Regions from separate parts of the Streptomyces sp. NPDC001056 genome, predicted to be linked through region 3. Evidence: riboswitches for the same ligand, from Rfam matches in the RefSeq annotation. Region 3 holds a riboswitch; each other region holds the start of a gene.

Region 1 (7,407 bases), on a different contig from region 3:
CGGGGCGGCGGAGGTCCCCCCGGTCGAGCGCAGCCGAGAGTGGGGGAAGGTGGGCGCCGCTCTCGGTGCCGGGCACCTTGCCGACGGCCTGTGGCGCGGTACTGGCCGCGGCGGACAGCGCCGCCGCCAGCCCGCCCAGCTCCACATGCACCACCAGCACCGGCTTCCCCGGCACCCCGGCGGCAGCCGACCGCAGCGCCTCCGCCAGCTCCGCGTCCTTCGGCGACGCCTCCCCGATCGCCGGAATCGCCGTCACCACGACGGAGTCGTTCGTCTCGTCGGCCAGTGCGGCGCTCAGCGCCCGGTGGAAGTCCTCCGGCGTCGCCCCGGTCGTCAGGTCGAGCGGCCGCGAAGGGCGCAGCCCCTCCGCGAGGCACCGGTCGTACGTCAGCACGCCCAGCGACTCGGAGTTCCCGAGGATCGCCACCCGGGGCCCGGCGGGCAGCGGTTGCCGGGCGAGCAGCAGGCCCGCGTCGACCAGTTCCGTGATCGTGTCGACCCGGATCACCCCGGCCTGCCGCAGCAGCGCGGAGACGGTCGCGTGCGGCAGCCGCGTCGCACGCACCGCGTGCCCCTGGGGCGCCGTGCCCGTCCCCTGCACCACGACCAGCGGCTTCGCGGCCGCCGTCCGCCGGGCCAGCCGGGTGAACTTGCGCGGGTTGCCGATGGTCTCCAGGTACATGAGCACGACGTCGGTGTGCTGGTCCTCGTACCAGTACTGGAGGACGTCGTTGCCGGACACGTCGGCCCGGTTGCCCGCGGAGACGAAGGTGGAGACGCCGGTCACCCCGGTCACCCCGCCGCCGCGCCGGTGCAGCCGGGACAGCAGCGCGATGCCGATGGCACCGGACTGGGCGAACATGCCGATGCGGCCGGGGCGCGGCATCTCGGGGGCGAGGGACGCGTTCAGCCGTACGTCCGGGGCGGTGTTGATGACGCCGAACGCGTTGGGCCCGATGATCCGCATGCCGTACGCCCGCGCCTGCTGCACGAGCGCCCGCTGCCGCACCTTGCCCTCGGGCCCGCTCTCGGCGTACCCGGCGCTGAGCACGACGAGCCCCTGGACGCCGTGTTCCCCGCACTCGGCGACCACGGCGGGCACGTACTCGGCCGGTACGGCGACGACGGCGAGGTCCACCGGGCCCTCGATGTCCCGCACGCAGCGGTACGCGCTCACCCCGTCGACCTCCGTCAGGTCCTCGGGGAAGGCCTTGTTCACGGCGTACAGCCGGCCGGCGTATCCGGCGTCCTTGATGTTGGCCAGGACGCTGCGGCCCACGCCGCCGGGCGCGCGGCCGACGCCGATGACCGCGACGGAGCCGGGGGCGAGGAGCCGCTGCACCGAGCGGGCCTCCGCGCGCTGCTCCCGCGCGTACTGCACGGCGAGGGCGCGGTCCGTGGGTTCGAGGTCCAGCTCCAGGCATACGACGCCGTCCTCGAAGCTGCGCTTCTGGGTGTACCCGGCGTCCGTGAACACCTTGATCATCTTGGTGTTGGCGGGCAGCACCTCGGCGGCGAACCGGCGGATGCCCCGCTCCCGGGCGACGGCCGCGATGTGCTCCAGCAGGGCGGAGGCGACCCCCCGGCCCTGGTGGGCGTCCTGCACCAGGAAGGCGACCTCGGCCTCGTCGGCCGGGCCGGACGCGGGCACGCCGCCGGCGCCGATGCGGTCGTAGCGCACCGTCGCTATGAACTCGCCGCCCACGGTGGCCGCGAGGCCCACCCGGTCGACGAAGTCGTGGTGGGTGAAGCGGTGGACGTCCTTGGCGGACAGCCGGGGGTAGGGCGCGAAGAAGCGGTAGTACTTGGACTCGTCCGAGACCTGCTCGTAGAAGTGGACCAGGCGGTCGGCGTCGTCGACGGTGATGGGCCGGATGCGGGCGGTGCCCCCGTCCCGCAGCACCACGTCCGCCTCCCAGTGCGCGGGGTACTCGTACCGGTCCTGCGGTTCCGCCGAGGTTCGCATGGGCCCCAGAGTACGGCTAGCGTCCGACAACGGCGCGAGGCAGTCTGTGGAGCACGGCGGAGGGGGTGCGCAGCCCCTCTTCTGGCACGCTTCACGATATGGAAGACTGGTCTAGACAACCCTGAACAGCGAAGGGCAGCAACACATGGCTGAGCGCCGCGTCAACGTCGGCTGGGCCGAGGGTCTTCACGCCCGCCCCGCCTCCATCTTCGTCCGGGCCGCCACGGCCGCAGGCATCCCGGTGACGATCGCCAAGTCCGGCGGCGGCACCCCGGTCAACGCGGCCTCCATGCTGGGCGTTCTGGGCCTGGGCGCCCAGGGCGGCGAGGAGATCGTGCTCGCGTCCGACGCCGACGGCGCGGAAGCCGCGCTGGACCGGCTGGCCAAGCTGGTCGCCGAGGGCCTGGAAGAGCTGCCCGAGACGGTCTGAGCAGGACCCCGCGACACTCTCAGCGGGATGCGGGAAGCCGCGTCATCCCTGTCGGGTGGCGTGGCTTCCGTGTTTTCGGAGCACCGCCGTATGAACCATGACAGCTATTCATCATGGCCCGCATCCGGAAATTCGCGACAGGTCGAAATAAGCGTCCGCCGAATATCCCACCCACTTTGTATACGGCATCCGCGTTAATTCCGTGCACCGGACATGTTTACGGGATGTTGCGAAGTCCTCACCCGCTCCGGGGCGCCGGGAATCCGCAACCGGTGCGCGGCCGTCGTCCGCTCGGTGTGCAGGGCGGTCACCGCGCGGGCGCGCTCGCCGTCGCCGCGCGCCACCGCGTCCACGATCGCGCCGTGCTCCGCCCAGGTGCCGGCCACGTCCGACGGCGTGTCCACCGTGTACATCCAGGCGATCTTGTGGCGCAGCTGAGTGAGCGTCGAGGTCAGCGAGGGACTGCCGCACGCCTGGGCCAGCGTCTCGTGGAACCAGCCGTCCAGGGCGCGCAGATCCTCGCCGCCACCCCTCCTGGCGCGCTCCTGGCCCAGCCGGACCAGTCCGCGCAGCACCTTCAGATGCGCCTCGGTGCGCCGCCGCGCCGCCCGGGCGGCCCCGAGCGGCTCCAGCAGCAGGCGCATCTCCAGCAGGTCGGCGGCCTCCTGCTCGGTGGGCTCGGCCACACAGGCGCCCGCGTGCCGGCGCGTCACCACGAAGCCCTCCGCCTCCAGGGTGCGCAGGGCCTCGCGCACGGGGACGCGCGAGACGCCGTAGCGGCGGGCCAGCACCTCCTCGGTGAGGCGGCCGCCGCGTTCGAGGACGCCGGCGACGATGTCGTCCCGGATCGCCGTGCACACCGAGTGCGCCGGAATACGCATGACCGACCTCCGCCTTAATACCCGCGACACGACGCCGACGACGGACGTGTGTTTTCCGTGACTCTATTCCACCGGGCCGGAATTTCCGACGGGAGGCCGGAATCCATGGATATTTTTTGGACAGGTCCCGGCGGAACGGCCGGAAAATGGCGAAAGCCCCGGCCGGGTGGCCGGGGCTTCGGACGGCTGTGCGGGAACGGTCAGACGTTCACGCCGTGGTGACGCAGGTACGCGACGGGGTCGACGTCGGAGCCGTAGTCCGGGCCGGTGCGTGCCTCGAAGTGCAGGTGCGGGCCGGTGACGTTGCCGGTCGCGCCGGACAGGGCGATCTGCTGGCCCGCGACGACCCGCTGGCCCACCGTGACGCCGATGGACGACAGATGACCGTACTGGGTGTACATGCCGTCGGCCATGCGGATCACGATCTCGTTGCCGTACGCCCCGCCCCAGCCGGTGGAGACGACGGTGCCGACGCCGACCGCGTGCACGGGGGTGCCGGTGGCCGCGTGGAAGTCGATGCCGGTGTGCGAGCCGGAGGACCACAGGGAGCTGCCGACCTTGTAGCCGGTGGACACGTAGGAGTGCGCGATCGGGGCGACGAAGGCGTTCAGCCGCCTGCGCTCGGCCTCCCGGGCGGCGCGGGCCCTGGCCTCGCGCGCCTCCTTCGCCCGCGCGGCGGCGGCCTTCTCGGCCGCCTCGTGCTCGGCGATCCGCTGCTGGGCGGTGGCCTGGGCGTCGATGTGCTCGGCGAGGTCGTCGGTCGCGGCGAGCACCGGGGTGAGGCCGGTCTGCTCGGCGGTGTTCTCGGCGGCGAGCGCCGGGGACGCGGCGAGGGTCCCGATGACGCCGGTGGTCGTCAGGGCCGCTATGCCGGCCGCCTGGGCGGTGGCGCGCTTGACCCGGCCGGGCTTGCGGTGCTTCCCGGTGGCGCATACGAACGCCATGTGTGTGGCTCGTCCTTTCCTTCCCTCTCGCCTACCGGGTTAGCTGACGGGTTCGGAGCAGGAAGGTCTCCTACGGGCGCCACGCTGTCGCGCGGATGCCCGATTCACCCCAAGGGACGTGTGGGTCCCCGGCTCCCCCGGCTCGCGCCTGCGGGGACTCGGCGATGGCTGTCCGGTGCCGCGGCTGCGGCGCACTGCCCGACGAACAACCCGGACGACGCTAAGCGGACCGGCTCTCAAAGCCCAAACGGATCGCGGCTTTTGTAGCGCATCCCACAGGGCAGAAAGGCAACCTCCGCCCCAATTCGGACATCCTGAGGAGAGAGTGGAACAAAGTGGGCCCTGACGACCCCGTAGGCCGTCAGGGCCCCACCGGTAAGGAGCCTGCCCGCGCGTGCCGTTACTCGGCCGCCACCACGGTGACCTCGCCGATGCCCAGCGCCTCGACCGGCGCCTTGATCTGCGCGGCGTCGCCGACCAGGACGGTCACCAGGCGGTCCACCGGGAAGGCGTTGACGACGGCCGCGGTGGCCTCCACGGTGCCCGTCGCGGCCAGCTGCCGGTAGAGCGTCGCCTGGAAGTCGTCGGGCAGGTGCTGCTCCACCTGGTCGGCGAGCGTGCCCGCGACGGCCGCCGCGGTCTCGTACTTGAGCGGCGCGACGCCGACGAGGTTCTGCACGGCGACGTCCCGCTCGGCGTCGGTCAGGCCCTCCGCCGCGAGAGTGCGCAGCACCTTCCACAGGTCGTCCAGGGCGGGACCCGTGTTGGGGGTGTCCACCGAGCCGCTGATGGCCAGCATGGAGACGCCGTTGCCCTCGGGACCCGAGCGGAGCACCTGCCCGAACGCGCGCACACCGTAGGTGTAGCCCTTCTCCTCGCGCAGGACGCGGTCCAGGCGGGAGGTGAGGGTGCCGCCGAGGCAGTAGGTGCCGAGCACCTGGGCGGGCCACACCCGGTCGTGCCGGTCCGCACCGACCCGGCCGATGAGCAGCTGCGTCTGGACGGCGCCGGGCCGGTCCACGATGACCACGCGCCCGGTGTCGTCGGCCGTCACCGCGGGCACCGGCCGGGGCTCGCCCGGGGTGCCGGTCCAGGCGCCCAGGGTGTCGCCGAGCAGCGCGTCCAGGTCGATGCCGGTGAGGTCGCCGACCACGACCGCGGTGGCCGTGGCGGGGCGCACATGGCGGTCGTAGAACGCGCGTACGGCGGTCTCGTCGATCTTCTCGACCGTCTCCTCGGTGCCCTGGCGCGGCCGGGACATGCGCGCGGCCGCCGGGAACAGCTCCTTGGAGAGTTCCTTGGCGGCCCGCCGGGCGGGGTTGGCCAGCTCGTGCGGGATCTCGTCCAGGCGGTTGCGGACCAGCCGCTCGACCTCGCTCTCGGCGAAGGCGGGGGCGCGCAGCGCGTCGGCGAGCAACCCGAGGCCCTTGGGCAGGCGGGAGGCGGGGACCTCCAGGCTGAGCCGGACGCCGGGGTGGTCGGCGTGGGCGTCGAGGGTGGCGCCCGCGCGCTCCAGCTCGGCGGCGAACTCCTCGGCGGAGTGCTGGTCGGTTCCCTCGGAGAAGGCCCGCGCCATGATGGTGGCGACGCCGTCCAGGCCGGCCGGCTCGGCGTCCAGGGGGGCGTCCAGGAGCACCTCGACGGCGACGACCTGCTGGCCGGGGCGGTGGCAGCGCAGCACGGTCAGGCCGTTGTCGAGCGCGTCGCGCTCCGGGGCCGGGAAGGCCCACGGCTTCGCCTCGCCGGCCTGCGGCTGGGGGTGGAAGTCCATGGTGGCGAGCTGCTCGGTCACTTGGCCGTCTCCTCGTTCTCGTTTCCGGCCTCTACGGTGGCCTCCGACTCCGGGTCCGCGGGCACGTCGGCGTCCTCGACGGCCTGCGGGGACTTCGGCTCGTAGACCAGGACCGCGCGGTTGTCGGGGCGCAGCCGGCCCTCGGCGACCTCCCGGACCTCCTCGGGGGTCACCTCCAGGATGCGCTGCACGGCGTTCAGCGCGAGCTGCGGGTCGCCGAACAGGACGGCGTAGCGGCACAGTTCGTCGGCGCGGCCCGCGACGGTGCCGAGCCGGTCCAGCCACTCGCGCTCCAGCTGGGCCTGGGCGCGCTCCATCTCCTCCGGGGTGGGGCCCTCCTCGGCGAACCGGGCCAGCTCCTCGTCGATGGCGGTCTCGATGACCGGCACCTCCACGTCGCCGGAGGTCTTCACGTCCAGCCAGCCCATGGAGGGCGCGCCGGCCAGGCGCAGCAGGCCGAAGCCGGCCGCGACGGCCGTACGGTCGCGCCGCACAAGGCGGTTGTACAGCCGGGAGGACTCGCCGCCGCCGAGCACGGTCAGGGCGAGGTCGGCCGCGTCGCACGCGCGCGAGCCGTCCTGCGGCAGCCGGTAGGCGGCCATCAGGGCGCGCGCCGGGACCTCCTCCACGACGACCTCGCGCCGCTGCTCGCCGATGACGTCCGGCAGGGAGCCGTCTCGGGGCGCGGGCTTGCCGTCGTGGGACGGGATCGAACCGAAGTACTTCTCGATCCAGGCGAGCGTCTGCGCGGGGTCGATGTCGCCGACCACGGAGAGCACCGCGTTGTTCGGCGCGTAGTAGGTGCGGAAGAACTGGCGGGCGTCCTCCAGGGTGGCCGCGTCCAGGTCCGCCATGGAGCCGATCGGCGTGTGGTGGTAGGGGTGGCCCTCCGGGTACGACAGGGCGGTCAGCTTCTCGAAGGCCGTGCCGTAGGGGACGTTGTCGTAGCGCTGGCGGCGCTCGTTCTTGACGACGTCGCGCTGGTTCTCCATGGACTCGTCGTCCAGGGCGGTCAGCAGGGAGCCCATGCGGTCGGCCTCCAGCCAGAGCGCGAGCTCCAGCTGGTGGGCGGGCATGGTCTCGAAGTAGTTGGTGCGCTCGAAGCTGGTGGTGCCGTTGAGCGAGCCGCCGGCGCCCTGCACCAGCTCGAAGTGGCCGTTGCCCCTGACCTGCCCGGAACCCTGGAACATCAGGTGCTCGAAAAGGTGGGCCAGGCCGGTGCGGCCCCTGACCTCGTGGCGGGAACCGACGTCGTACCAGAGGCAGACCGCCGCCACGGGGGTCAGGTGGTCCTCGGAAAGCACCACGCGCAGACCGTTGGCCAGCCGGTGCTCGGTCGCTGTCAGGCCCCCGGAGCCTGCCTCGGCCGTGGTCGTGTGACCCATGGGCATGTA
Region 2 (7,407 bases), on a different contig from region 3:
GGAGTCGGCCAGGAACACATGCTCCAGACCGTCCGGCGACATGTCGACAAGGAGCTTCGCGAGCCGGACCGCGGGCTCGTGGGTGAGCCCGCCGAACATCACATGGCTCATGCGCTCCAGCTGTCCCCGCGCCGCCTCGTTGAGGACCGGGTGGTTGTAGCCGTGGATCGCCGACCACCACGAGGACATGCCGTCCACCAGCTCGCCCGAGCCGTCCGCGAGCCGCAGCCGGACCCCGCTCGCCGACTCCACGACGAGCGGTTCGGCCCGTCCGGGCATCGGGCCGTACGGATGCCAGACGTGCCGCCGGTCCAGCTCCAGCAGCTCGGGGACGCTCAGGCGGGGCAGATCAGGCATTGGGCGCGAGATCCGTTCCGGCGCCCCGGCGGCGGACGGCGACCAGGTCGGTGCGCGGCTCGTTCGCGGCCACCGGCTCCCCGGCCGGCTCCGCGGGAGCCGACCCGCAGACCCCCGCGCCCTCGTGGCAGCCGCCCGTACCGCCCTCGTGGCAGCCGGCGGCGGCGCCCTCGTGGCAGCCCCCGCCCGCGCGGTGCTCCGGCAGGGTCACCTGCTCGGCGCCCTCCACCTCGAAGCCGGCGTCGGCGATCATCTCCAGGTCGGCCTTGCCCGCCTGACCCTCGCTGGTCAGGTAGTCGCCGAGGAAGATGGAGTTGGCCAGGTTCAGCGCGAGGGGCTGCATCGTGCGCAGGTGCACCTCACGGCCGCCCGCGATGCGCACCTCCACGTCCGGGCAGACGAAGCGGACCATCGCCAGGATCCGCAGACAGCGCTGCGGGGTGAGGTTCCACTCCTTGGCCAGCGGGGTGCCCTCGAACGGGATCAGGAAGTTCACCGGGACGGAGTCGGGGTCCAGCTCGCGCAGCGAGAAGACGACGTCCACCAGGTCCTCGTCGCTCTCGCCCATGCCGGCGATCAGCCCGGAGCACGGCGACAGCCCGGCCGCGTGCGCCTTCTGCACCGTGTCCACCCGATCGGCGTACGTGTGGGTGGTGGTGATGTCCCCGTAGGTGGACTCGGAGGTGTTCAGGTTGTGGTTGTAGGCGTCCGCGCCCGCCTCGCGCAGCCGTTCGGCCTGGCCGTCCGAGAGCAGCCCGAGGCACGCGCACACCTCGACGCCCTCGTTCTCCTCCTTGATGGCCTTGATGGTCTGCGAGACCCGGTCCACGTCCCGGTCGGTCGGGCCGCGCCCGCTCGCCACCAGGCAGACGCGCTTGGCGCCGCCCGCGAGCCCCGCGGCGGCGGCCTGGGAGGCCTCGTCGGGCTTGAGCCAGGTGTACTTGAGGATGCCCGCCTCGGAGCCGAGCCGCTGGGAGCAGTAGGAGCAGTCCTCGGGGCACAGCCCCGACTTGAGGTTGACCAGGTAGTTGAGTTTCACGCGCCGGCCGAACCAGTGCCGGCGCACCTTGCCGGCCGCGGCCACCACATCGAGCAGGTCGTCGTCGGAGGTGGCCAGCACGGCGAGCGCTTCCTCGCGGGTCGGCAGCTCGCGCCGAAGCCCCTTGTCCACCAGCGTGTTCAGCAGGTCCATGAGGCCCGATCCTGTCTTACGGGACCGCCCCGGGCCAAGGAGACTCCGCACAACGAAGCCGGTTCACCGTGTGGGTATTGCCACACGGTGGGCGTCCGGTCGGCCCGCTAGGGTCTGTGCGCTACCTACAAAACCTCCGGAGGACTCATGGCGTTCGGCTGGATCGAGGAGCAGGCCGGGGCGCGCCGCCGGGCCGGGCTCGTACGGCGCCTCAGCCCGCGCCCCGCCGACTCCCCGCTGCTGGATCTGGCGAGCAACGACTACCTGGGCCTCGCCCGGCACCCCGAGGTGACCGAGGGCGCGGCGCGGGCCGCCCGCACCTGGGGCGGCGGCGCCACCGGCTCCCGGCTGGTCACCGGCACCACCGCGCTGCACGCCGAACTCGAACGCGAGTTGGCCGCGTTCTGCGGCTTCGAGGCGGCCCTGGTCTTCTCCTCCGGCTACGCCGCCAACCTGGCCGCGGTCACCGCGCTCGGCCCGCACGGCTCCCTCGTCGTCTCCGACGCGGGCAACCACGCCTCGCTCATCGACGGCTGCCGGCTCGCCCGGGGCGAGACCCAGGTCGTCGGGCACGCCGACCCGCAGGCGGTGCGCAAGGCCCTCGCCACGCACGCGGGACCGGCCATCGTGGTCTCGGACACCGTGTTCTCGGTCGACGGCGACCGGGCGCCGCTGGCCGCGCTGGCCGAGGCGTGCCGGGAGCGCGGCGCGGGACTCGTGGTGGACGACGCCCACGGCCTCGGCGTGCTGGGCGACGGCGGCCGCGGGGCGCCGCACGCGACCGGGCTCGCGGGCGCGCCGGACGTGGTGGTCACCGCGACCCTGTCCAAGTCGCTCGGCAGCCAGGGCGGGGTGGTCCTGGGTCCCGCGCGGGTGATCGACCACCTGGTCAACGCGGCCCGGACGTTCATCTTCGACACCGGCCTCGCGCCGGCGGCGGCCGGCGCGGCCCTCGCGGCCCTGCGGCTGCTCGGCCGGGAGCCCGAACGGGCGGCACGGGCCCGCGAGGTGGCGGGGGAGCTGCACGCGCGGCTGACCGCCGCGGGTCTGGAGTCGGTGCGTCCGGACGCCGCGGTGGTCTCCGTACGGGCCCCGTCCCCGGAGCAGGCGGTGCGCTGGGCGGCCGACTGCCGTACGGCAGGCCTGGCCGTGGGCTGTTTCCGTCCTCCCTCCGTGCCCGACGGCATCTCACGGCTGCGGCTGACCGCCCGCGCGGACCTCTCCGGGGCCGAGATCGCACACGCGGTGCGGGTGATCGGCGAGACGCGACCGTGAGTCGGCGGAACACGGCCGTGCTTCGCGGGTGAACAGGTCTCAGCGGAGCGCGGCCACGAAGCCGGCCCAGCTGGCGGCGGAGAAGAGCAGCGCGGGCCCGGCGGGGTCCTTCGAGTCGCGCACGGCGAGCAGTCCGGACCAGGGTCCGGAGCGCGGCCGTGCCGTCTCCACGCAGTTGTTGGCTCCCGTGCTGTAACTGCTGCGCGACCAGCGCACGTCGTACAGGTCGGTACTGGCAGGGACGTTCCGAGGCAGGGCAGACAATGGTGCCTCCTTACGCGCCGTCACCTATCCCGGCGATGTAGTCGAGCGAATCGTGGGGGGAAAGAGCGTGGCTCTGGAGGGTGCGGAAGGCCTCCGAGTACGCCCGGAGGTCTTCTTTCCGTTCCAGGTAGAGGCTACTCGTCAACTGGTCTAGAACAACCACATCGAGATCAGAAGTGCTCGGAAATGAGAAGATAACGAAAGGCCCGGTAAGGCCGACATGCGCTCCCGCCCCGAATGGCAGTACCTGGAGCCGTACTTGGGGCAGTCGGGCGGCGTCCATCAGCCGCTCCAGCTGGCGCGCCATCACCTCGGGACCGCCGACCTCGCGGCGCAGCACCGCCTCGTCCAGGACCGCGCACAGCTCCAGCGGCGGGTTCGAGCGCAGCACGTCCTGCCGGGCCAGGCGCACCTCCACCAGCGCGTCCAGGCGCTCCTCGGCCAGGTCCTTGACGGCCGCCCGGGTCACCGCGCGGGCGTACTCGGCCGTCTGGAGCAGGCCGGGCACGACGGTGGTCTCCAGGGTGCGCATCGCGCTGGCCTGCGACTCCAGGCTGATGAAGTCCCGGTACGTGGGCGGGAGCACCCCGCGGTAGGCGTGCCACCAGCGGTTGCGGTGGCCGTCGCCGGCCTCGGAGCCGGCCAGCATCAGCAGCAGCTCGCGCAGCTGGGCGTCCCGCACGGCGTAGGCGTCCAGAAGCAAGCGCAGATCGGCCGGTTTCACACCACTGGCGCCCGTCTCGATGCGGCTCACCTTCGACTGGTGCCAGCCGACCAGGCGGGCCGCCTCCCCACTGGTGAGCCCCGCACCGGTGCGCAGCGTGCGCAGTTCGGCACCCAATTTGCGGCGGCGCACTGCCGGCCCGTTCTGCATGGGCTCCTCCTTACTCCTCAGGGGCCGCCCCCATACGGTCTCCCGGCGCAGAGTTCACCGCATCGAGCGACAGATATATGCATATCTCGATGGATCGCTCCCCGTGACGGTCCGGTGATGGCAGTCTGACGAGGAAGCACCAGTCCGGGACCGTACTCGAACCATCCGCTCCATGTCGGACTTCGGTCCCGTGGGAAAGGGACGACGTCGCCATGGCAGACCAACTGGAAGCATCCGTCACTCTGCCCAGCGATCCCGCCTCGGTCGCCGCCGCGCGGTCGTACGTGGTGGGCACCCTGGCGGAGTGGGGCCTGCCGGCGGACACCGAGGCGGCGGACACCGTGCGGCTCATCGTCTCCGAACTGGCCACCAACGCCGTCCAGCACACCTTCGGGCGGTCCCCGACCTTCACGGTCGACATCGTGCTGGACCGCGACGAACGGCTGCGCATCGGCGTCACGGACAGTCATCCCCGCTTCCCGAAGAGACTGCCCGCGGCCGTGCAGCAGGACAACGGCCGTGGCATGGTCATCATCCGCTGGCTCACCGCCGAGTGCGGTGGCAGGCTCCGTGTCCGTCCCACCCGTGAGGGCGGCAAGACGGTCTCCATCGAGCTGCCCTGGACCGTCCCGGCCGAGCCGATGACGGCGGCGGGCCAGCAGGAGCCGTAGCGCGGAGCCGCGACACGTTCGTCCGGCGGGCGAGGGTGCCCCGTCCCGGCCGCCCATGGGCTGGAGGCGGTACCGGAGACGGGGGAAGCACGGGGAACGGCCCGGTGGCTGGAGTCGCTCCCGTGTGAAGGCGGGGTCAGCTGACCCGGCCGTACCAGACGCTCTTGGACCAGATCTTCTCCAGCCGCACCACGGCGCCGGTCTTCGGCGCGTGCCAGATCTTGCCGTGCCCGGCGTAGATGCCGACGTGGTAGACGTACGAGCCGTAGTGGAAGAACACCAGGTCACCGGCTCTGCGGCTGCCGGCGGAGATGTGGTGGGTCTTGTTGTACTGCTGGGCGGCGGTCCGCGGCAGCTTCTTGCCGGCCTTCTTGAACGAGTAGAGCGTCAGTCCCGAGCAGTCGAAGCGACGCGGTCCGGTGGCCCCCCACTGGTACGGGGCGCCCTTCTTGGACGCCGCGATGTTCAGGGCCTTCGTCGCCAGTGTCGCGGCCGAGGCGTCGGTGGCGAGGCCCGGGGCAGCGATCGAGCCGCCCACGGCGGCCAGAGTGAGGGCCGAAGCCGTACCGGCACGGGCCATCAGCGACGGGACACGATTGAGCGCAGTCATGCGCAACCCTTCGTCAGCCGCCTGTGAAGGATGACCTGTCGGATTCGGGCTGGCGAAGTAGCCCGGCCGCGTTGCCACGGCTTCACCCCAAGGGTCGCCCGGAGCGTTCGCCCGTCCGTGTCCACCGGACGGTCTTCCGCTTCGGCGACCCGCCTTGCCTGGGTCCTCCACTCCTGCCGATCCACTCCTGTCGACCGGTCATCCGGGCGGCGGCAGGATTCGGCGTCCGCCCGGATCGCCCCGCCGCGGCGGCGGGGTCTTGTCGTCAGACAGGGATCTTCACCCACAGCTGTCCGAAAATCCCAATGGAACCGGGAATATGTGGCGTTACTCACGACTCGCCCACTCGGGTGGACGCCGCGGTGATCGATGCTCCGTCAGTTCCCGTGCGTAGCCCCGGACCTGGGAAAAGACGGCCCTGAACGGAGCATGTACACGGCGCGCGCGCAACTCGGCAGAGCGGAAAACCGATTCGGATATACACCGGTCGGCGGTACGTCGTTCGGACCGTTTGGTGTCGGGACCCGGCGGATGCGCGGACGTCCCGCACCCGCCGGACCCGGCGTGCGTCCGGATCAGCCCACGGCGTCCGGCGGGAGCGCGACGCGAGCGGCCCGGCGCTCGCCGTCCAGCACCCGGAGGGCCCGTGCCAGCGTGCCCCCGTGCAGCTCCCGCTCGCCCCGCTCGTGCATCAGCTCCAGCGCGGCGCGCAGCTCTTCGGCCTTGCGCACCAGCGCCTGCGCGGCGCGCAGCCCGCGATAGGTGTCCCCGTCGCGCGCCGGGTTGATCCTGCCGAGCAGGTCGACCACCGCCAGATAGTGGTCGACCAGTTCACCCTCCGCCTGCGTCAGCGCGGGCAGCGGCGGCAGCTCCTCGGGCAGCACGGCCGGCTCACCGCTCGCCGGGGAGGTCGCGGCGGCTGGGCACCACGCCGTCCACCAGGCCGTACGACAGCGCGCCCGGCGCGTCCAGCATCAGGTCCCGCTCCAGGTCCCGGTGGACCTGTTCCTCGGTGCGCCCGGTGTGCCGGACCAGCATCTCCTCCATCAGGGTGCGCAGCCTGACCAGCTCCTCGGCCTGGATCAGCAGGTCGCTCGGCTGGCCCTGGGCCGGCTCGGGCAGCGCGGGCTGGGACAGCACCACCCGGGCGCCGGGCAGGGTGAACCGCTTGCCGGGGGTGCCGGCGGCCAGCAGCAGGGCGCCGACCGAGGCGGCCTGGCCCAGGCAGTAGGTCTGCACCTCGCAGGTGACGTACCGCATCGTGTCGTAGACCGCCGTCATGGCGTGGAACGAGCCGCCCGGGCAGTTCAGATACAGCGTGATGTCCCGGTCCGGGGCCAGGTGTTCGAGGTGCATGAACTGGGTGATCACATCGCCGGCCGCCGCCTCGTCCAGGGGCGTTCCGAGGAAGACGACCCGGTTCTCGAACAGCTTCGAGTAGGGATCGAGCCGCTGCTCCCCGAAGTTGGTGCGCTCGGTGAACTCGGGCAGGACGTAACGGGCGGACGGTCGGGACATCTGGGCACACCCCTCCTCATGGCGGAGACCGATGATCTCCGACTTCTGTACAGAATGTACAGGACGTACCAGCCGTTATGATGGGACCGGATTCTGGTGATCACGTCAAATGCCCAGGTCAGAGGGCCTTTTTGCTCCTCGCTGGTCACAGATGTCTCACAACTGTTCCTGGAACTGCGGCAACAAGGCCGAGATCCATCGGATGACCGGGCGGGTCGTCGAGTGCCCGATCGACGAGATGAACCGGCCGCGGGGATCCAGGGACGCCGCCCTGCGGATCCCGCCGACCTGGGGTTTTGCGTGGAGCGGGTCGAACTCGCACTCTCGGCTTGGGAAGTGACAGCGTTTGAGGAGCCGGATAGCGTCCGACCTGGCTGTACGTGCCTTGGTGTGCCGTCCGGGAGTGCACGATCGTGCCGTGTAACTGATCGTTTCAGAATGAGTTGAGCTGCAGGTCTTGCGCTTAGTGATCTTGGTCGGCAGGGTGTCCGGAGTGCGTGCTGATCTTGTTCCTGACGACTTGTGGGAGCGGGTGGCTCCGCTGCTGCCGCCCGCTCCCGAGCGGCGCCGCCGCCATCCGGGGCGGTTGCGTGTTCCCGACCGAATTGCACTCGCTGGCGTCCTGTATGTGTTGCGGACCGGTGTC
Region 3 (7,407 bases):
TCGCGTCGCCGAGTTCGAGCACCGGGTGCAGGAGCTGACCGACCACCTCATCGACGGGTTCGCCCGGCGCGGCTCCGCCGACCTCATCCACGAGTTCGCCTTCCCGCTGCCCATCTACGCCATCTGCGACCTGCTCGGTGTCCCGCGCGAGGACCAGGACGACTTCCGGGACTGGGCGGGCATGATGATCCGGCACGGGGGAGGGCCCCGGGGCGGGGTCGCGCGGTCGGTGAAGAAGATGCGCGGCTACCTCGCCGAGCTGATCCACAAGAAGCGCGAGGCACTGCCCGCCGAGCCCGCGCCCGGCGAGGACCTGATCTCCGGTCTGATCCGCGCCTCCGACCACGGCGAGCACCTCACCGAGAACGAGGCCGCGGCGATGGCCTTCATCCTCCTCTTCGCCGGCTTCGAGACCACCGTCAACCTCATCGGCAACGGCACCTACGCCCTGCTCACCCACCCCGAGCAGCGCCACCGCCTCCAGGACGCCCTCGCCCGCGGCGACGGCGAGCTGCTGGCGACCGGGGTGGAGGAACTGCTGCGCTACGACGGCCCGGTGGAGCTGGCCACCTGGCGGTTCGCCACCGAGCCGCTCACCATCGGCGGGCAGGAGATCGCGCCCGGCGACCCGGTGCTCGTCGTGCTGGCCGCCGCCGACCGGGACCCGGAGCGGTTCGAGGACCCGGACGTGCTGGACCTCGGCCGGCGGGACAACCAGCACCTCGGCTACGGACACGGCATCCACTACTGCCTGGGCGCCCCGCTCGCCCGCCTGGAGGGGCAGACCGCGCTCGCCACGTTGCTGACCCGGCTGCCCGATCTGCGGCTCGCCGCCGACCCGGCCGAGCTGCGCTGGCGCGGCGGGCTCATCATGCGCGGCCTGCGCACCCTGCCGGTGGAGTTCACGCCGCCCGCTCAGTAGTCGAGGGCCGCGAACCAGTCGCCCCGGCCGCCCGGCGTCAGGTCGAGGAGGTGCCAGACGGGGTTGAGGAGGTCGATGCCGCGCTGGTCGATGTCCTCGGCCATCCGCGGGTGCGCGGAGTAGAAGTGGCGGACCGTGCCGTCCGCGCCCTTGGTGAAGACGGAGACGGCCGAGTCCTGGACGCCGTCCTCGTCCTCGCTGCCCAGGTCGTACTTGAAGGTGCTGTCCCCGGCGCTGAGCAGCCGCAGCCGGGACCAACCCCGGGCGCGCGCGTGCCCGCGCAGGGCGGGCGGACCGGCGGCGGCCACGACCACCAGATCGACGTTCTGGGCGAGGTGACGGGCGACGCCGTTCAGGCCGTCGAGCCACAGGGTGCACATCGGGCAGGGCTCGGTCTGCCGTTTGCCGTACATGAGGTGGTAGACGACCAGGGCCCGCTCCGGGCCGCCGGTGAACAAGTCGCCGAGCCGCACCTCGCGGACGGGCGTGTCGCCCGCGTCGAGACCGGCGGGGCCTTCGAGGAAGACGTACTCGCCGACCTCGGCCCCCGGCGGCAGTTCCCGGCGCAGCGCCGCGACCCGCTCGCGGTGCCGCATCAGCTCGATCTCGGCGCCGCGCAACTCCTCGCGTGCGGCGAGGTACTCCGCCGACTCACCGTGCAACCGGGTGTGCCGCATGAGGTGTCCTCCTGGGTGAACAGCCCCCCGGAACAGGTCGGTTCCATGGTTCCGGGCAGCCCGCGTGCCACGGGTGAGGCACCGCCGTTCCCGAAGAGTGAAAGGGTCGGTGACGGAGCGGAGGGCGAACGTTCAACTCTGTGATCTTCACGTGATCCGCGCGGCATGAACTTGTGACAAGTCATCGGGTGCCGCTACCTTCACCCCTCAGCGTGGCGGCCCGGCATGATCCGCCGCGCCGGTTCCTGCCGTCGCACGAAAGGCTTCCGCATGATTTCCGGGAACGGTCGTCACCGCCGCCCCCGTCAGGCTCCGGCCCTCCTCGTCGCGGCCGGCGTGACCGGCTCCGCCATCGCCATCCCGCTGCTGGGCGCCGCGAGCGCCCACGCGGCCGACGGCACCACCTGGGACAAGGTCGCCGGGTGCGAGAGCGGCGGCTCCTGGAGCGCCGACACCGGCAACGGCTACTACGGCGGCCTCCAGATATCCCAGGAGGACTGGGTCCAGTACGGCGGCACCCGGTACGCCTCCTCCGCCGACCAGGCCAGCCGCTCGCAGCAGATCGCCGTGGCCGAGCGGATCCTCAAGGACAAGGGCACCGCGCCCTGGGCCACCTGCGCCCTGCTGTCCGGGCTCACCTCGAACTCCGGTTCCGTGGACGTCGATCCGGGCGTCGGCGACGGCGGCGGCCAGGGCGGCAGCACGACCGACCCGTCCGGCCTGCCCGACCCCTCCTCCCCGGCCGGTGCGCAGAGCGGCGACCAGAACGGCTCCGGCAACGCCTCCGGCAACGCCTCCGGCTCCGGCGGCGCCTCCTCCGCCGATCCGTCCGGCTCCTCCGCCTCGCCGGGCCAGGGCTCCGGCAAGCAGACGGGCAAGCACGCGACCCCGCATCCGGGCAAGCCCACCGGCACCTCCGGCACCGGCGTCCCCAGCCCGGACCCGTCCGACTCCTCCGGCCCCTCCGACTCCTCGGACCCGTCCGTCCCGGCCACGCCGTCCGCCCCGGCCGGCACCCCCACGGCGCCCGCCCCGTCCACCGGCACCCCGGACAATGCCCGGCAGAACGTCGGTTCTTGGGACCTGGTGGACACCGGAGCCCTGAGCGGCGGCCGTCATCGCGGCGGCAACGCGGACGAAAGCAGGACAAACGGGCAGAACGACTCCTCCTCCGGGCGCCACGCCTCGCGTGAGCCGGGCGCCTACACGGTCCGCGAGGGCGACTCGCTGAGCTCCATCGCCGACTCCCTTGACGTCGACGGGGGATGGCACGCGCTCTACTCCGCGAACAAGAAGGTCGTGGGTGCCGACCCGAACCTCATCACCGCCGGTCAGACCCTGAAAGTCGGTGACGAAACGGGCGCGGCGCAGGGGTAGTTGACGCCCCACTTGATCGCTAAATGTCCGGTTTGGTGAAAGTGTGGGATGAGTCTCAGAAGCCCTGATCGTCTTTGAAATTCCGCGGATCGCGTGGCTACGGTCAAGGCCGCTCGTCACCACGGGCCCCGGCGGCCGCAACGCCGAATCCTGCCAGCGGCTGCCCGGGAACAGTCGTCGCGTCAAGCGCCGCAGGCAGGAGCGGGGGACCCAAGGTAAGCGCCGGACCCGGCAGTTGATGCCGGACCGGCTAGGGGTGAAGCCACGCCTCCATGTGGGGGTGTGGCCGGGCAACTCAACCGGCCCGAATCCGACAGCTCACCTCGCAGGCGTCGGTGAGGGGATCGTTCCATGCTGTTTTCCGGCAAGGGCAAGCACCGTCGTCCGTCCAAGGCCGTCCGCGCCGTCACGCTCGCCGGTGTCACCGGTGTCGCCGTCGCCGCTCCGCTGATGGCGGCCGGCAACGCCTCCGCCGCCACCGCCTCCCAGTGGGACGCGGTCGCCCAGTGCGAGGCCGGCGGCAACTGGGCCATCAACACCGGCAACGGGTACTACGGCGGTCTGCAGTTCTCCGCCTCGACCTGGGCCGCGTACGGCGGCACCGCCTACGCGTCGACCGCCGACAAGGCCACCAAGTCGCAGCAGATCACCATCGCCGAGAAGGTCCTCGCCGCGCAGGGCAAGGGCGCCTGGCCGGTCTGCGGCACGGGCCTGACCAGCACCCCGTACGGCGGCTCCGCCTCGACGGCCACCACGTCGAACAGCACCGCCACCCGGTCCGCGGGCCGGCAGGCCGCCACCCGCTCCACCGAGCGCACCACCCCGGCCCCGAGCAGGTCCGCGAGCGCCTCCGCCGGCTCGGCCGCGAGCAAGACCGTCACCACCCCGACCGGCAAGAAGGTCAAGAAGGGCGACGGCGAGTACAGGGTCGTCAAGGGCGACACCCTCAGCTCCATCGCGGTCAGGCACCACGTGGCCGGTGGCTGGAAGAAGCTGTTCGAGCTGAACAAGGACATCGTCGACAACGCCGACCTCATCTACCCGGGCCAGCAGCTGCACCTGAAGTGACGCCCGGCCGCTGACGGCTCCGCCCGCCGGACCTCCCCCCGGAAAAAGGTCTGCCCCCAGCGGACCCTGCCCCCCCGCGGGCCCTGCCCCCCGGCGGACCCTGCCCCCCCCCAGCGGACCCTGCCCCCCCAGTGGGCCCTGCCCCCCCAGTGGGCCCTGCCCCCCCAGTGGGCCCTGCCACCCCGGCGGGCCCTGCCACCCCGGCGGGCCCTGCCCCCCGGCGGACCTCACCCCCCGGCGGACCTCACCCCCCGAAGGGTCCGCCCCCCGAAGGGTCCGCCCCCCGACGGACACCCCCCGAAAGGTCCGTCCCCCCGTCCCCACGGGCTCCCCGTCCCGGCGCGTTTTCCCCCGTTCGCGCCGGGGCGGGGTCTTTTGTTCTCCCGTTCTTCAGCAGGGTCTCACCGTCGAACCCCTTTGTTCCGACGGTGAACAATGGGTACCGTCTGCATGTCTCCGCCGCCCACCAGACGGTCGGTCGGTGGCCGACGACCCCGGGACGGTTAGGCTCTAGTCGCAAGGCACAGCCGTAAGGCAGACCGCCCCGCAGTTCCAGCGTCACATCCAAGAAGGAGATGCTCGTGCCGTCCATCGACGTCGTCGTAGCCCGGGAAATCCTGGACTCCCGAGGCAACCCCACGGTCGAGGTCGAGGTCGGCCTCGACGACGGCAGCACGGGTCGTGCCGCCGTACCGTCCGGCGCCTCCACGGGTGCCTTCGAGGCCATCGAGCTGCGCGACGGTGACCCCAACCGCTACATGGGCAAGGGCGTCGAGAAGGCCGTCCTCGCCGTCATCGAGCAGATCGGCCCGGAGCTGGTCGGCTACGACGCCACCGAGCAGCGCCTGATCGACCAGGCCATGTTCGACCTCGACGCCACCGACAACAAGGGCTCGCTCGGCGCCAACGCCATCCTCGGCGTCTCCCTGGCCGTCGCGCACGCCGCCTCCGAGGCGTCCGACCTGCCGCTCTTCCGCTACCTGGGCGGTCCCAACGCGCACCTGCTGCCGGTGCCGATGATGAACATCCTGAACGGCGGCTCGCACGCCGACTCCAACGTGGACATCCAGGAGTTCATGATCGCCCCGATCGGCGCGGAGTCCTTCTCCGAGGCGCTGCGCTGGGGTGCCGAGGTCTACCACACCCTCAAGAAGGTCCTGAAGAACAAGGGCCTGGCCACCGGTCTCGGCGACGAGGGCGGCTTCGCCCCGAACCTCGGTTCCAACCGCGAGGCCCTGGACCTGATCCTTGAGGCCATCAAGGAAGCCGGCTACGCGCCCGGTGAGCAGATCGCCCTCGCGCTCGACGTCGCCGCCTCCGAGTTCTACAAGGACGGCAAGTACCTCTTCGAGGGCAAGGAGCGCTCCGCCGCCGAGATGACGGAGTACTACGAGGAGCTGGTGGCGGCCTACCCGCTGGTCTCCATCGAGGACCCGCTGTTCGAGGACGACTGGGCCGGCTGGAAGGTCGTCACCGACAAGCTCGGCGACAAGGTCCAGCTGGTCGGCGACGACCTGTTCGTCACCAACCCGGAGCGTCTGGCCCGCGGCATCGAGGAGGGCAGCGCCAACGCCCTGCTGGTCAAGGTCAACCAGATCGGTTCGCTGACCGAGACCCTGGACGCCGTCGAGCTGGCCCAGCGCAACGGTTTCAAGTGCATGATGTCCCACCGCTCCGGCGAGACCGAGGACGTCACCATCGCCGACCTGGCCGTCGCCACCAACTGCGGCCAGATCAAGACCGGTGCCCCGGCCCGCTCCGAGCGCGTCGCCAAGTACAACCAGCTGCTGCGCATCGAGGAGATCCTCGACGACGCCGCGGTGTACGCCGGCCGCAGCGCCTTCCCGCGCTTCAAGGGCTGAGCCACCCCCGGCCACCTCTTGGCCAGTCGTACGTACGTCCCCGTACCCGGTCCCGTACCGTGTCCGGGGACGTACGCACGTGGTGCGACCGCGTGAAATGGGCGTGAAAGGGGAGGCGGAGAGCCGACATGGCGGCAAGGGACCGGGACCGTTTCTCCACCGCGACCAGGCTGCGGCTGCTCGGCGAGCAGACGGCGGCCCGGGTCTACCGCTCGCAGACCAAGCGGCAGGCGCGCCGCTCCCGGCTGACCGGCCGGGCCGCGCTGCTCGCGCTGGTGCTGTGCTCGCTGGTGGTCGCCCTCGCCTACCCGATGCGGCAGTACGTCTCCCAGCGCGCCCAGATCTCCGACCTCCAGCGGCAGCGGGCCGAGGCCCGCGAGCGCGTCGAACAGCTGCGTGACCTCAAGGCGCGCTGGCAGGACGACGCCTATGCCGAGCAGCAGATCCGCAGGCGCCTGCACTACGTGATGCCCGGGGAGACCGGGTACGTGGTGGTCGACCCGGGCACGGCCCGGCAGTCCCGTACCGACCTCGGGGCCGCCCACCGGCCCTGGTACACGAACATCTGGGACGGGGTCGACAAGTCCGACGCCTCCGACCAGTGACCGGCCCCGGCCGGTGACCCACAGAAAGCCACTCTGAAAGCAGTCATGGAAACCCCTCCGCCGCCCACCCCGCGCACCGAGCCCACCGACGCGGACGTCGAGGCCTTCAAGCAGCAGCTCGGCCGCCCCCCGCGGGGCCTGCGGGCCATCGCGCACCGCTGCCCGTGCGGACAGCCGGACGTCGTGGAGACGGCGCCCCGCCTGCCCGACGGCACCCCCTTCCCGACGCTGTACTACCTGACGTGCCCCAAGGCCGCCTCGGCCATCGGCACGCTGGAGGCCGACGGCGTGATGAAGGAGATGACCGAGCGCCTCCAGAGCGACCCGGAGCTGGCCGCCGCCTACCGGGCCGCGCACGAGGACTACATCCGGCGCCGGGACGAGATCGAGGTCCTCCAGGGCTTCCCGAGCGCCGGCGGCATGCCGGACCGGGTGAAGTGCCTGCACGTCCTGGTCGCCCACTCGCTGGCCGCGGGCCCCGGCGTCAACCCGCTCGGCGACGAGGCGCTCGCGATGCTGCCGGAGTGGTGGCGCAAGGGCGCGTGCGTGACGCCCGCGGAGGAGCCGAAGGGGGAGGCGCAGTGACCCGTGTCGCCGCGATCGACTGCGGTACGAACTCCATCCGGCTGCTGGTCGCCGACGCGGACCCGCGGACGGGCGAACTGGTCGAGCTGGACCGCCGGATGACGATCGTGCGGCTCGGCCAGGGCGTCGACCGCACCGGCCGGCTCGCCCCCGAAGCGCTGGAGCGCACCTTCGCCGCGTGCCGCGAGTACGCCGGGGTCATCAAGGAGCACGGCGCCGAACGGCTGCGTTTCGTCGCCACCTCGGCCTCCCGCGACGCCGAGAACCGCGACGAGTTCGTGCGCGGCGTGCTGGACATCCTCGGCGTCGAG

Evidence for each region. Region 3 has a riboswitch for cyclic di-AMP ahead of ACWDD7_RS21880 (transglycosylase family protein). Riboswitches for the same ligand answer to the same signal wherever they lie in the genome.
Region 1: it holds a riboswitch for cyclic di-AMP, as region 3 does, so the genes downstream of both, ACWDD7_RS21165 (M23 family metallopeptidase) here and ACWDD7_RS21880 (transglycosylase family protein) in region 3, are expected to answer to the same signal.
Region 2: it holds a riboswitch for cyclic di-AMP, as region 3 does, so the genes downstream of both, ACWDD7_RS23115 (C40 family peptidase) here and ACWDD7_RS21880 (transglycosylase family protein) in region 3, are expected to answer to the same signal.

The regions. Positions count from the first base shown of each region.
Region 1 is NZ_JBSFLI010000017.1:123,923-131,329, forward strand. Features, by position in the region: gene ACWDD7_RS21150 (bifunctional acetate--CoA ligase family protein/GNAT family N-acetyltransferase) at 1-1,966, opposite strand, end outside; gene ACWDD7_RS21155 (HPr family phosphocarrier protein) at 2,112-2,396, shown strand; gene ACWDD7_RS21160 (GntR family transcriptional regulator) at 2,591-3,277, opposite strand; gene ACWDD7_RS21165 (M23 family metallopeptidase) at 3,478-4,221, opposite strand; cyclic di-AMP (ydaO/yuaA leader) riboswitch at 4,235-4,395, opposite strand; gene ACWDD7_RS21170 (M16 family metallopeptidase) at 4,622-5,992, opposite strand; gene ACWDD7_RS21175 (M16 family metallopeptidase) at 6,010-7,404, opposite strand.
Region 2 is NZ_JBSFLI010000020.1:8,601-16,007, reverse strand. Features, by position in the region: gene ACWDD7_RS23145 (adenosylmethionine--8-amino-7-oxononanoate transaminase) at 1-357, opposite strand, end outside; gene bioB (biotin synthase BioB) at 350-1,549, opposite strand; gene ACWDD7_RS23135 (8-amino-7-oxononanoate synthase) at 1,697-2,824, shown strand; gene ACWDD7_RS23130 (DUF397 domain-containing protein) at 2,864-3,088, opposite strand; gene ACWDD7_RS23125 (helix-turn-helix domain-containing protein) at 3,099-3,962, opposite strand; gene ACWDD7_RS23120 (ATP-binding protein) at 4,175-4,633, shown strand; gene ACWDD7_RS23115 (C40 family peptidase) at 4,770-5,243, opposite strand; cyclic di-AMP (ydaO/yuaA leader) riboswitch at 5,247-5,400, opposite strand; gene ACWDD7_RS23110 (hypothetical protein) at 5,819-6,127, opposite strand; gene ACWDD7_RS23105 (ATP-dependent Clp protease proteolytic subunit) at 6,135-6,761, opposite strand; one part of gene ACWDD7_RS23100 (IS5 family transposase) at 7,255-7,407, shown strand, end outside.
Region 3 is NZ_JBSFLI010000018.1:111,133-118,539, forward strand. Features, by position in the region: gene ACWDD7_RS21865 (cytochrome P450 family protein) at 1-922, shown strand, start outside; gene ACWDD7_RS21870 (DUF899 family protein) at 916-1,599, opposite strand; gene ACWDD7_RS21875 (transglycosylase family protein) at 1,870-2,976, shown strand; cyclic di-AMP (ydaO/yuaA leader) riboswitch at 3,154-3,323, shown strand; gene ACWDD7_RS21880 (transglycosylase family protein) at 3,328-4,044, shown strand; gene eno (phosphopyruvate hydratase) at 4,626-5,906, shown strand; gene ACWDD7_RS21890 (FtsB family cell division protein) at 6,035-6,511, shown strand; gene ACWDD7_RS21895 (DUF501 domain-containing protein) at 6,557-7,096, shown strand; gene ACWDD7_RS21900 (Ppx/GppA phosphatase family protein) at 7,093-7,407, shown strand, end outside.